Regions from separate parts of the Actinoplanes sp. NPDC049681 genome, predicted to be linked through region 1. Evidence: riboswitches for the same ligand, from Rfam matches in the RefSeq annotation. Region 1 holds a riboswitch; each other region holds the start of a gene.

Evidence for each region. A riboswitch is a leader RNA that binds a small molecule or an ion and turns the genes downstream of it on or off. The one in region 1 is predicted to bind cyclic di-AMP.
Region 2: another riboswitch for cyclic di-AMP. It lies ahead of ACIBO8_RS13855 (NlpC/P60 family protein); the one in region 1 lies ahead of ACIBO8_RS19155 (transglycosylase family protein).
Region 3: another riboswitch for cyclic di-AMP. It lies ahead of ACIBO8_RS32990 (coiled-coil domain-containing protein); the one in region 1 lies ahead of ACIBO8_RS19155 (transglycosylase family protein).

The regions. Positions count from the first base shown of each region.
Region 1 is NZ_JBITLP010000005.1:174,351-178,825, forward strand. Features, by position in the region: gene ACIBO8_RS19145 (cellulase family glycosylhydrolase) at 1-1,142, shown strand, start outside; gene ACIBO8_RS19150 (GNAT family N-acetyltransferase) at 1,433-1,915, opposite strand; gene ACIBO8_RS19155 (transglycosylase family protein) at 2,043-2,714, opposite strand; cyclic di-AMP (ydaO/yuaA leader) riboswitch at 2,716-2,896, opposite strand; gene ACIBO8_RS19160 (Hpt domain-containing protein) at 3,073-3,456, shown strand; gene ACIBO8_RS19165 (response regulator) at 3,475-3,897, opposite strand; gene menC (o-succinylbenzoate synthase) at 3,918-4,475, opposite strand, start outside.
Region 2 is NZ_JBITLP010000003.1:835,682-840,156, forward strand. Features, by position in the region: gene ACIBO8_RS13850 (RNA polymerase sigma factor RpoD/SigA) at 379-1,380, shown strand; gene ACIBO8_RS13855 (NlpC/P60 family protein) at 1,458-2,387, opposite strand; cyclic di-AMP (ydaO/yuaA leader) riboswitch at 2,430-2,560, opposite strand; gene ACIBO8_RS13860 (DUF3817 domain-containing protein) at 2,775-3,104, opposite strand; gene ACIBO8_RS13865 (hypothetical protein) at 3,118-3,546, opposite strand; gene ACIBO8_RS13870 (DUF6158 family protein) at 3,627-3,872, shown strand; gene ACIBO8_RS13875 (DUF1360 domain-containing protein) at 3,888-4,454, shown strand.
Region 3 is NZ_JBITLP010000010.1:157,992-162,466, reverse strand. Features, by position in the region: gene ACIBO8_RS33000 (glycoside hydrolase family 65 protein) at 1-610, shown strand, start outside; gene ACIBO8_RS32995 (coiled-coil domain-containing protein) at 679-1,698, opposite strand; cyclic di-AMP (ydaO/yuaA leader) riboswitch at 1,703-1,839, opposite strand; cyclic di-AMP (ydaO/yuaA leader) riboswitch at 2,074-2,210, shown strand; gene ACIBO8_RS32990 (coiled-coil domain-containing protein) at 2,214-3,284, shown strand; gene ACIBO8_RS32985 (ABC transporter ATP-binding protein) at 3,301-4,071, opposite strand; gene ACIBO8_RS32980 (ABC transporter permease) at 4,064-4,475, opposite strand, start outside.

The DNA of each region.
Region 1 (4,475 bases):
ACACCTGGTACCCCGACAAGCTGAGCTCCCTGGCGGACATCAAGGCGCTCGGCGCCAACACCGTCCGCGTGGTGCTCAGCAGCGGGGACCGCTGGACCCGCAATGACGCCTCCGACGTCACCGGCGTGATCGACCGGTGCAAGGCCAACCGGCTCATCTGCGTCCTCGAGGTGCACGACACCACCGGGTACGGCGAGGACAGCGCGGCCACCACGCTGGACCGCGCGGTCGACTACTGGATCAGCATCAGAAGCGCCCTCGCCGGCCAGGAGCGCTACGTGATCCTCGACATCGGCAACGAGCCGTACGGCAACACCGCCACCGCCGGCTGGATCACGGACACCGAGAACGCGATCACCCGGCTCCGGGCCGCCGGGTTCGAGCACTCGATCATGGTGGACGCCCCGAACTGGGGCCAGGACTGGTCGTTCACCATGCGCGACAACGCCGCCTCCGTCTTCGCCACGGACCCACGGCGCAACACCATCTTCTCGATCCACATGTACGGCGTCTTCGACACGGCGGCCGAGATCACCGACTACCTCGGCCGGTTCCGCGCGGCCGGGCTGCCGATCGTCATCGGCGAGTTCGGCTACAACCACTCCGACGGCGACCCGGACGAGGACACCATCATGGCCACCGCCCAGGCCCAGGGCATCGGCTACCTCGGCTGGTCCTGGAGCGGCAACGGCGGCGGCGTCGAATACCTCGACCTCATCACGGACTTCGACGCGACCCGGCTGACCCCATGGGGCGAGCGGCTCTTCCACGGCCCGGACGGCATCAGGGCCACGTCCCGCGAAGCCACCGTCTACGGCACCCCACCATCGTCACCCCCGGGCCGCACCTGCACCGCCACGTACGCGATCACGGGCCAATGGACCGGCGGCTTCCAGGGCGCGGTCACGGTCCAGGCCGGCACCGCCCCGATCAGCGCGTGGACCGTGGCCTGGACCTGGCCCGACGGTCAGCGCTTCACCAACTCCTGGAACGCGGCCGTGACGACCTCGGGCGGCTCGGTGACCGCCCGTTCCCTGTCCTACAACGCGTCGCTCCCCGCCGGTGGCAGCACCTCCTGGGGCTTCACGGCCGCCTGGACCGGCGCGAACACCGCGCCGGCACCGACCTGCACAGCGAGCTAGCAAGCACCTCCACCGCCCGCGGCCGCCGCCACCGCACAGGTGTCGGCGGCGGCTTACGAACACCGGTTGAGTCGTCGCCTCGCACGGCGAAGGTCGCGCCGCATTCGTGCCCATCGGGACATCGCGCGGCGACACCGTGCGGCCGGCATCGCATGCGTCCGCTCCCACACAGCGCGCTCCCGGCCTGTCGACGGCCAGCAGCCCGGTCGCGGGAAGACCGGGTAGGTCCGGGAACGGGCTTACCGCGGGCGAACACCGTCGGCCGGGACGACCACACCGCCGGAGTGCTGTCACCGATCCCGGCGCAGCCGGTGATACACGAACCCTTCCCTGGTGACGCCGCCGTCGGGAGTGAACCCGGCGGCGGCACAGCAGGCGCGGGCGGGATCGTTGTCCACGTGGACGCCGCAGAAGAACTCGTCCACATCGGACGTCTCCGGATGCTCGACCACCGCGCGCAGCAGCGCACGCCCGCGGCCCTCGCGCCAGCGCCGTGGGTCGACCACGAAGGCCAGGCCCATGGAACGGAGGCCGCGGCCGTCGGCGTACACGTCGCCGCCGATGAAGCCCACCTCGCCCGCGGCGTCCACACCGAACCATGCGTGGCAGCGCAGCACCAGGTGGCCGCGGAACACCTCGCCGCCGCCCCGCCCGGCGATGGCGAGCATGCGGGGCAACCAGTCCCGCCCGCCCAGGTAGTGCTGCACCTGGGGGTGGTCGAACCAGGGCGCCGCGGAGTCAGCCAGCGCCTGGGTCGGCGGGACCAGCCTCATGCGCACATCATGCCGGTCCTCGCAAGCCGGCGGCGCCGGCTGTCCCTCCAAAGTGGTGAGTTGCCTCACGACGGCGGGACCCGGCCGCCCCACGGGGGAAGGGCGGCCGGGCCGGTCCTGCCGGGCCTCAGAGGGCCAGGTGCTGCCCCGGGAAGATGAGGTTGGGGTTGCCACCGATCTCACCGCGGTTCAGCTGGTACAGCGCTCGCCAGCCACCCTTGACGTGGTGGCTGCTCGCGATCTTCGCCAGCGTGTCGCCCGGGCGCACGACGTAGGACTTGCCGGTCGCGTGCACCGCCGAGCCCTTCGACTTGCGGATCGTGCTCTTGTGGGCCGCGCTCTTGTGAGTCGTGCCCCGGTGCGCCGTGCTCTTGTGGGTAGTGCTCCGGTGCGCCGTGCTCTTGTGCGCCGTGCTGCGGTGCGAGGTGCTCTTGTGCGAGTACGACTTCGACGAGCCGGCCTTCCTGCCGCACACCGGCCACGCGCCGATGCCCTGTCCGTCGAGGACCTTCTCGGCGATGCGGATCTGCTCCCCACGGCTCGCCCTGTTCGCGGTGCTCGCGTACTTGGTGCCGCCGTACGCCTTCCACGTGCTGCGGCTGAACTGCAGGCCGCCGTAGTAGCCGTTGCCGGTGCTGATGCTCCAGTTGCCGCCGGACTCGCACTGCGCGACTGCGTCCCAGTTCACACCGGACTTCGCCGCGGCCGGGGACGCCGGGCCCAGCAGGGCGGCGGTGCCGGCCGCGCCCGCGACCACCAGGCCGAGGGCACGCAGGGACTGCTTGCGGATCTGTGCCATGAAAGGAAACCTCCACGCCTGCGAGGTCAGCTGTCGGGTTCGGGCCGAGGAGCCCGGCCGCCGTGTGGCGGCTTCACCCCGAGGCGCGGCCAGCGCGCCGTGGAACCTGTGGGTCCCCCGCTCCATGCCTGATCGATTGAGTTCCCGGCCCGGTCGGCGGCAGGACTCGGCGTTACCGACCGCGGGGCCCGCATCTGCGGACCGGCCGACCGTAACCACTTCCCCGGGGGCGATCGCAAACTTCCGGGCCCGATGGTGACGTTGTTTACACCTTTGCGACCGGATCGATCTTTGCCGGAAGGCCGCTTCAGAACGGGATAATCACCGCGGAAAGGACCCACGGTCGTACCGTTGGATCATGGAGGATCCCGCCGTCGCCATCCGCGCCCGGCTGCTCGAGATCACCGGGCCGGAGCCCGGTGCGGGCGAATGCGCGCTGCTCACGAGGCTGCTGAGGTCGTACGTCGCCAAGACGCCCCCGGCGCTGGAGCGGCTGGCCGCCGCGATGGCCGCCGGGGACGTCGCCGAGGTCCAGGATCTGGCACACGCGCTCAAGGGGTCGGCGGCCAACATCGGTGCCGCCGTGCTGACCGGCCTCTTCGCCGGGCTGGAGGACGCCGCGCGCGACGGCCGCCTCCCGGACTCCCGGGTGACGCTGGACCGGATCCAGGACGCCTACGAACGCGTGGCGCCCGTGTGCGCCCGCATCGCCGGCGATCTCCAGCCGGAGACCAGCCACTGACCGCGAAGGATCAGGGCGTCATTCATCCCACCAGGTCGCCGGCGCCGGCGCGCCCACGTTCTCCGACAGCAGGCTCTGCAGGACGCTTGCCAGGACGTCCGGTTGCGCCGGCTTCTCGAGGTACGGCGCATCCGGTCGCACCAGCCCCTGGGCCAGGGCGACGTGCCGCGGGATTCCGCTGATGTAGATCACGTGCATGGCGGGATACTCCGTGCTGACCGCACGGGCGAGGTCGCCCCGGCTGTCACCGGGCAGGGAGAGGTCGGCGATGAGAGCGTCGATCCGCCCCTCCTGCTCCCGGCACACCCGCAGCGCCGATTCCTGGTCCGGCGCGGTGAAGACGCGGAAGCCCCGGGTGGCGAGCATGTGGGCCGTGGTGTCGAGGACGTCGGCGTCGTCGTCGACCATCAGGACCGCGGCGTGACCGGAAAGGTTCGTCATCTCGCCTCCTCGGACCCAGCCTAGGTGCCGGGACCGCCCAGCGGGATCCATTCCGTCGCCGTCGTCACCGACTCCAGCACGGCGGCCAGCGGCTCCACCCCGAGCCCGGGCCCCGTCGGCACCGCCAGGTGGCCGTCCTCCAGCACGAACGGCGCGGTCAGGTCGGTGGCGAAGTAGCGGTCCGAGGCCGAGGTGTCGCCGGGCAGGGTGAAGCCCGGCAAGGCGGCGAGGGCGACGTTCGCCGCCCGTCCGAGCCCGGTCTCCAGCATGCCGCCGCACCACACCGGTACGCCGTGCGCGGCGCACACGTCGTGGATCCGTCGCGCCTCCAGGTAGCCGCCGACCCGGCCCGGCTTCACGTTCACCACCGAGCAGGCACCGAGCGTGATCGCGGCGGCCGCGGACCGGGCCGAGGTGATCGACTCGTCCAGGCACACCGGCGTGGTGATGACCTTGGCCAGCTCCGCGTGCCCGAGCACGTCCTCCTCGTCCAGCGGCTGCTCGATCAGCAGCAGCCCGAACGGGTCGAGCCGGCTCAGGTGCCGCGCGTCCGCGAGCGTGTACGCGGTGTTCGCGTC
Region 2 (4,475 bases), on a different contig from region 1:
TGCTGGACGTGAACCCAATTGGCTACCGGGCCGTACTGGGTAGTGACGAGCGTCGCAAGGCAATCCGTGACGCCCGTCGCTGTGACGGATGAGGGGCTGATGGTGTCATGTATCGGGCGAGGGGTATGCGTGAGGCCTGCAGGTGATCGCTGCAGCCATCAGATCGCCTGTGGCCAACACAGGACGCATCCGACGCCGGGTTCGGCTCCGAATGCCTCTGCAGAGAGCCTTCTTCAGTAAGTATGCACGCGGCTCTCAGGTGACGCTCAGGCATTCGTGACACTTTCGACCCACCAGCCGGAATCAGTGCAGGGCGCCACTTGTTGTGTAGGTGTCAGCACCGCAATGCACGAACTGCGGACGTTACGGGGAGGGCTGATGGAAGCAGGAATTGCCCGTAACAGGGTTAGTGAAGGCAATGAGGGGACCGTGGGCAACGTGGAGAAGACAACCGTGATGCGGACGGACGAAGTCGCCGAGGAGCGCGACCTCGTCGGCGTCTACCTGCACGAGATCTCCCGCACGCCGCTTCTGGACGCCGCCAGGGAGGTCGACCTCTCCAAGGCAATCGAGGCCGGCCTCTATGCCGAGCACCTGCTCGAGAGCGGTGACGTCCGTCGCGGCGTGAGCCGGGAGGAGCTGGAGCGGCTGGTCGTCGAGGGCGAGCGGGCCAAGGACCTGTTCATCCGCGCGAACCTCCGCCTGGTCGTCTCGATCGCACGCCGGTACGTGCGGTCGGGCATGCCGATGCTCGATCTGATCCAGGAAGGCAACACCGGCCTGGTTCGCGCCGTGGAGAAGTTCGACTACGAGCGGGGCTACAAGTTCTCGACGTACGCGACGTGGTGGATCCGCCAGGCGATCAGCCGGGCGATCGCGCAGCAGGAGCGCACCGTGCGCCTGCCCGTGCACCTCGTCGAGGACGTCAACCGGATGCGCAACGTCACCCGCCAGCTCGTCCGCGAGCTCGGCGCCGACCCCGAGCCGGAGCAGATCGCGAAGGCGCTGGGCGTGACGGTGGAGCGCGTCAGCGAGCTCACCCGCTGGGCCCAGGACACCGTGTCCCTGGACACGCCGGTCGGCGACGACGGCGACACCAACCTCGGTGACCTGGTCGCCGACAGCGACGCGCCGTCGCCCGAGGAGATCGTGCTGACCGCCCTGGAGCGCCAGCGCATCGAGGGCCTGCTCAACCACCTCGACGACCGGTCGGCGGGCATCATGCGCGCCCGCTACGGCCTCGAGGACGGTCGCGAGCACTCGCTGACCGAGGTGGCCTCGCGGTTCTCGCTCTCGCGCGAGCGCATCCGCCAGCTCGAGATCCAGGCCCTGGGCCGGCTGCGCGAGCTCGCCCGCGCCGAGGGCCTCCAGGCCGCGTAACTCCTTCCCCCGGCAAACGCCGAAGGCCGGTGCCCCTCACGGGACACCGGCCTTCTGTCGTGCCGGGGGCTGCGTGATCAGGTCACGCGGCCGTAGCCGTACGGGGTCATGATGTCGATCGTGCGATGTTTCACCGGCTCACCGGCTCGTGAGGCGTCGATGATCTTCCCGTCGCCGACGTAGAGCGCGACGTGCCCGAGGTTGCGGTAGAAGACCAGGTCGCCGGGTTCGAGCTGGGACCGGCTGATCCGCCGGGTGGCGCTGTACTGGGCCGCGGCGTTGTGCGGCAGCGACTTGCCCGCCTGGCTCCAGGCCCGTGAGGTCAGGCCCGAGCAGTCGTACGTCTCGAGCCCGTCGGCGCCGAACTGGTACATCTTGCCGACCTGGTTGAAGGCGAACCGGACCACGACCCCGGCGTCGCCGGAGACCGACGGGATGCTGCCGGTGTAGCTCGAGCCCTTCTCGGTGGCCCGGCCGTACGCCGCGGTCCGCATGGCGTACAGGTCTTTGAGCTGGCCCTCGATCTTCTTCTTGCGGGCGGCGAGCTCCTTGACCTCGGCGGTCTGCTTCGCCTGGGTCGTCTTCAGCGCGGCCTGGCGCTCGTTGTAGTTCTGCGTCGTGGCCGTGTACGTGTCGATGTCGCGCTGCCGGCTGCGGGACAGCTGTTCGAGGATGGACATGCGGTCCATCAGATTGCTGCTGCCCTCGAGCACGACGTTCATCGTGCCGACCTTGCCGGTCTTGTACGCCGAGGCCGCGATGACGTTCATCTGCGCGCCGGCGGCCTCGAGGGCCTCCTTGGCGGGTCCGAGCGAGGCGGCGAGCTTCTTCTCGTCGTCCTTCGTCTTCTGCAGGCTGATCTTCATCTTGTTGTACGACTCGACGACGTCCTCGAGCTCGTTGGACGCCTTCTCGATCTTCTTGTTGATGTCACCGGTCGAGGGCGCCGCGTGCGCGGCCGGCGCGACGGTGCCGGTGATCACGATCGCCAGGGCGGCGACCACCATGGTGCGTAGCCTCGTGCGGGCGTGTGGCAACGGAACGTGGCCTTTCTTCCGCTGGGCCGCCTACCGGGTTAGCTGACGGATTCGGGCGGGAAGAAGGCCCTACCGCTGGCGCGGATTCACCCCGGATGCTGCTTCGGTGGTTCCCCGGCTCGCCGAGACGGTGGCGGCGGCCCCGGGGGATGGGGACACCGTCTCCGCCGTCGAGGGATTCGGCGGCGCTGGCCGGCGCCACTTGAGGGTATGGCTGCGGACCGGACCAACCGCATCAACTTATCGGCGATCTCGATTAATACAAGAGCCGGAAGAGTGACTTGCGCCAATTATCACAAATATGGGAATGATCCCGATAACGGACCGCAATTCAACGCCTTCGCAGCGTGACCCCTTCTATTTCTGTGCCATCGCGGGCGGGATGTCCATCCCCTGGACGGCCCACTTGCGGGAAACGACGCGCTCGGCCCAGAACGAGAAGAACGGGACCGTGCCGGCGAGCATCACCAGCAGCATCCGGCCGAGCGGCCAGCCGGCCCGGCGGCTCAGGTCGAAGGTCGCGACGAGGTAGATCATGTAGAGAAAGCCGTGGACCGGCCCTACGGTGGCGACCACCGTGTCGTTGTCGCCGGCGTACTTCAGCGGCATGCCCACCAGCACGAGCACGACGAGGACCACGCCGACGATCCAGGCGATGATCCGGTAGCGGGTGAGGGCTCCCTGCACGATCCACGTCCTTCTACTTGGTGCTGCTCTTGCGTCCGGGGTAGTCGCCGGGCCGGGCGCCGGGATGGGCGTTGAGCCAGGCGAGATAGTCGTTGTAGGCGTCCAGCTCCGGGTCGTCCGCCGGAACCGCCTGCGGAGCCACGGGCACTCGCACCGGCCGGCGCACCGTCACAGGCGCGTCGTCGCCGGGCGCTGCCGCCGGGGGCTCGGTGGGCTCCTCGGGCGCTGGGCGGCCGGCCCGGAGCTCCTGCTGCACCTCGCGCACCCACAGAAACACCACGAAGAGGGCGAAGACCGGCCACTCGAAGGTGTAGCCCCAGCTCAGCGTGTTTCCACCGGTGGCCCGGCTGAACTGCCACCAGCCCAGCGCGAGAAAGCCGGCGACCAGCACGAGCGCGACCACGTGGCGGGCGATCCACGCCGGGGTCCACAGCGCTCTCATGCGGTCGAGCGTACCCACCCGGGGTTTGACGGCAGGCGCCACGGGCAACCGTTGCGTGCAAGCACGAGAAGGGAGAGATCATGAGCGACCCCGAGGTCGACGACCGCGTCGGCACCGAGCAGGGCATCGACCCCGCCGGGCTCGCGGACGAGGACCTGCTCCGTGAGCTGGGCAGCCTGCACCGTACGCGGCTGCAGACCCTGCGGCACGGTCCCGACGCGGCGCTCGCCAACCACCTGCGCCGTACCGCCGAGCTGGAGACGGAATACCTCGCCCGGCACCCCGGCCGTGAGGTCGACCCCCACCGGCTGACCCAGGACTTCTGAGAGGACCTCTTGCGCATGACCTCCTCGGTACGCCGCCGGTTCGACCGGTTGCGGCGCCAGTACGCCCCCCACGAGCACCGCCCGCTCGACGGGTACGCGGCGACCATGGGCGCCTTCGGCGTGCTCGCCGGCAGCCTCACCGTCGCCGCGAAGGTGACCGGGCGTACGGTCCCGGAACGCCCGGCCGTGTCGGACGTGGTGCTCATCTCGATCGCCACGCACAAGCTGAGCCGGCTGATCGCCAAGGACTCGGTGACGAGCCCGCTGCGGGCGCCGTTCACCCGGTACGCCGAGCCCGGCGGCAGCGCCGAGGTCAACGAAGAGGTCCGCGACCAGGGCAGCACCATCCGGCACTCGATCGGCGAACTGATCAGTTGCCCCTTCTGCCTCGCCGTCTGGGTGGCCACGGGCCTGACCAGCGGTCTGGTGTTCGCGCCGAGGCTCACCCGGCTGGCCGCCACCGTGTTCACCGCGACGGCCGCGTCCGACTTCCTGCAGATGGCGTACTCGCTCGCCAAGGAGGCGGCGGAGGGCGGACCCGAGGAGCCGCGCCCTGCGGTGAACGGCCGCGCGATGGCTTAGGGCGTAGACGGAAAAGGCCCC
Region 3 (4,475 bases), on a different contig from region 1:
CCGCAAGCAGGTCGTCAAGCAGGCCGACCTGGTGATGGCCATGTACGTCCGCGGCGACGCGTTCACCCCGGACGAGAAGGCCCGCAATTTCGCGTACTACGACGCCCGTACGGTCCGCGACTCGTCGCTGTCGGCCTGCATCCAGGCGGTCATCGCGGCCGAGGTGGGCTTCGTCGAGCTGGCCCACGACTACTTGGGCGAAGCGGCCCTGATGGACCTGCACGACCTGCACCAGAACGCCCGCGACGGCGTGCATGTCGCGTCGCTCGCCGGCTCCTGGATCGCCCTGGTCGCGGGGCTGGGCGGCATGCGCGACTACAACGGCCAGCTCTCCTTCGCCCCGCGCCTGCCGAGCCGGATCAGCAACCTGGAGTTCTCGCTGCTGTGGCGCGGGCTGCGGCTGCGGGTCGAGGTCACGCCCGACGAGGTGACGTACTCGCTGCGCAACGGCGGCGGGTCCGCGCGGCTGGACCTGCTGCACCACGGCAAGGAGGTGACGGTGACCCAGGTCAAGCCGGTCGTCCTGCCGATTCCGCCGGCGCCGCCCACCGGCCCGGCACCCACGCAGCCGGCCGGGCGCGCACCGGTTCGCCGGGCGAGCGGGTCCTGACAGCTCAGAAACGCGGAAGCCCCCGTCCGGCTCGACCGGACGGGGGCTTCGTCGTGCGTGGGGCGCTGCTACAGCATGGAGATGTGTACGTGGTCCGTGTGGTTGGACGGTCCGTGGTACGTCTTCCAGCCGGTGGCCGGGAACCAGATCATGCGGTTCCAGATGACGTACAGGATGCCCAGCCGGTCGGCGTTGCGGACCGCGAACGCCATCAGGTTGTTGCCGTACTCGCGGGTGTCCTGGTTGTGCCAGGGTGAGAACCCGCTCTTCTGCAACGACCAGTCACAGGCGCGGCCCTTGGGATGCTCGAAGGGGCCACCGTCGCGGTGACAACCGACGAAGCGGTTGAATCCGGCCTTCTTCACCTCTTGGTACATGTGCAGGGTGCGCGCGGTGATGCAGCCGTTCGTGGTCGGGTCGTCGACGTTGCACGGCAGGGGCCCGAACTCCCCGTCGGCGTTCCGTGGCGCGGGCGCCGCCACCTTCGACTTGGCCAGCACGAAGCCGCCGGTCACCGTCTTGCCGCCGACCAGGTCGAGGGCTTTCTCGGCCGACTCCTTCTGCTTCGCCATCAGCTGGAGGTTCTGCTGCTGCGCCTTGACTTCCTGATCGAGGTGCGCCTTCGCGGTGGCGACCTCGTTGATGGCGGCGTCGAGCTGGCGCAGCTTGCCGTCGTTGAGGGCGTTGATCTCCTCGAGCGAGACCGCCTTGTCGACGAACGTGTCGGGCGAGCGGACGTTGAGCAGGAAGCCCACGGTGGTGAGGCCGCCCGTGCGGTACTGCTGCGCCGCCACGGCGCCCACCTGAGGCAGCAGCGCGTCCCGCGTGGCCTCGGCGTTCTTGACCTTCAGGGCCAGGCCGAGCTGCTCCTTGGTCGACTTCGCGACCGCGGACTTCGCCGCCAGGTAGCGCCGGCCGGTGCTGTCCAGCAGGTCGTTGAGCATGGGGTTGTCGTCGCCGTCGTCGGCGGTCGACGCATTCCCGCCGCCGGGCGCCGCACTCGCGGGCGCGCCGGGGGCTGCGATCATGGTGACCGCGGCTAGCGATGCCAGGGCGAGGACCAGCCACCGGCGGGGTCTTGCCGTCATCCAGTTTCCTTCCGTGTTGCCGCCGACCGGGTTAGCTGACGGGTTCGGGACGGAAGCGATCCCTACCGCTTGTTCAGCGGATTCACCCCATTACCAGGTGGTTCCCCGATTCGCCTCGCGGCGATTGAGCGGTGGTCCGCCGGCACCTTGGGGGCGGTGCCTTCCTTGGCAGCGACCGGCGGAAAGCTTACCTGACTCGGGGCCGCTCATCAGCGGTCGCGACGTCGGCAAAAGTGTTACCTAGCAACGACTTTGCGTTACTGCTCGATGGAATGGGGGCCGGTAAAGAATGACGGCGTGTGGTCATGCGACCGCATAGAGTGCGACAACTGTCGATTCCGGAAAACCATGGGTATCGTTCGTCACGGTTCCATCACGGAACCGCCGCCTAATCGCCGAAAGGCGAGCCGGGGACCCAACCGGTAATGGGGTGAATCCGCAGCTCCTGCGGTAGGGATCACTTCCGTCCCGAACCCGTCAGCTAACCCGGCCGGCGGCCGACGGAAGGAACGCACGTGAGGCTCGACCCTGTTCGCCGGCGATTAGCGACCCTGCTCGCGGTCCTCGTCGCCACCTCGGGGCTGACGCTCGCCGCGCCGGCCGCGGCCCACGCCGCGCCCCGCCCGCTCGCCGCGCCGGGGGACTCCGGCGACGACGGTGAGGGGGCCTCCAAGTCCCTGATCGAGCAGCTCGAGGCGGCGTCCAAGGGCTTCGTCGAGGCCAAGGAGGCGCTCGACCGCTCGAAGAAGCGCCAGCAGGAGCTGGTCACCAAGCTCAAGGAGATCGACGTCCAGCTCGGCCCCAAGCAGGGCGCGCTCGACGAGATCGTGCGCAGGTCGTACCAGGCCGGCCGGCTGGGTCCCATGAGCGCTCTGCTCACCGCCGACTCCACCGGCAGCCTCCTGGACCGGGCGCAGACCCTGGAGACGGTCGCGCGGAAGCAGGACCGCGCGGTCCGCGACCTCAGGGACGCACGGGCCCAGCAGGAGCAGGCGAAGCTCGCGATCGACGCGTCGATCCGCGACCAGCAGAAGCAGCTCACCATCATGGCCAAGCGCAAGGCCCAGGCCGAAGGCGCGCTGAAGGCCCACAACGCCGCCGCGCCGGCCGCGGACGACGGCGGCAGCAGCGGTTCCACCGGCGGCGGTTCGAGCTCGCGCGCCGCCCCCGCGCCCCGTAACTCCGACGGCTCGCTGCCGAGCGAGTCCTGCACCGTCGACGACCCGACCACCAGCGGGTGCATCACACCGCGGACGCTGCACGCGATGAAGGAAGCCAAGGCCGACGGCTTCACCCACTTCGTCGCGTGTTTCCGGCACCAGAACAGCGGCGAACATCCCAAGGGCCGGGCCTGCGACTTCGCCGCCGATCGAAACGGCTTCGGCGGCGTGGCGACGGGCAGCAGCCGCGACTACGGCAACCGGCTCGCGAACTACTTCATCAACAACGCGAGCCGGCTGGGTGTGCTCTACGTCATCTGGTTCCGGCGGATCTGGCTACCGAGCAGCGGCTGGAAGGCGTACACCCGGGGCAACGGCGATCCGTCCAGCGATCACACGAATCACGTGCACCTGTCGATGAGATGAGGATGCGGGGCCTGCGTCACTTCTTGACGTAGGCCTCGTACTCCTTGAGCACCTCGTCGGTGGGGCCGTCGCCGCGGATCACACCCGACTCCAGCCAGATGCAGCGCTCGCAGGTGTCCCGGATCGACTGCTCGCTGTGGCTCACCAGGAACACCGTGCCGGCCTCGGCGCGCAGGTCACGGACCCGCTGCTCACTGCGCTTGCGGAACTTGGCGTCGCCGGTGGCGAGCGCCTCGTCGATCAGCAGCACGTCGTGCTTCTTCGCCGCCGCGATCGAGAAGCGCAGCCGGGCGGCCATGCCGGACGAGTACGTCCGCATCGGCAGCGAGCTGAAGTCGCCGCGCTCGTTGATGCCGGAGAAATCGATGATGTCCTTCACCTGGGACTTCACCTGGGCCGGCGTCATGCCCATGGCGAGGCAGCCGAGCACCACGTTGCGCTCCCCGGGGAGGTCGTTCATGAGCGCCGCGTTGACGCCGAGCAGCGACGGCTGGCCGGCCGCGTAGATGGCGCCCTTCTCGACGGGCAGCAGGCCGGCGATGGCGCGCAGCAGGGTCGACTTGCCCGAGCCGTTGGTGCCGATCAGGCCGATCGCCTCGCCCTTGTACGCGACGAAGCTCACCCCCTTGATGGCGTGCACCTCGCGCAGCGTGGCCGGCTTGGCGCCGGTGACGATCCGCTTGAAGCTGGCGAGCGGGCTGCCCGTACCGGCGCTGCCGGCCTGGTGGACCCGGTAGACGACGTGGGCGTCGTCCACGATCACGGTGGGTTCGCGCTGGTCAGCCACGGCCGTAGCCCTTCTCTCCGCGCCAGAAGTAGACGTAGCCACCGATGCCGACCACCAGCGTCCAGGCGATGGCCTCGGACCAAAGCACGAGCGGCGAGGCGGCGAGCTTCACGTCCTCCATCAGTGCGTGGCGCATCAGTTCGATGAAGACCAGCAGCGGGTTCGCCTCGACCAGCCGCAGCACCACGGGATGCATGCCGGCCTGCTCGAACTTGGTCACCGGGTAGAGCACCGCGGAGCCATACATCCAGAAGCGCATGATGAACGGCACCAGCTGCTTGAAGTCGGCGACCTTGGAACCCAGGCGCGCGGCCGCCATCGCAAGACCCGCATTGAAGATCGACTGGAGCAGGAAGATCGGCACGATGAGCAGCCACTCGAGGGTGACCGGTTCGTGGAAGGCC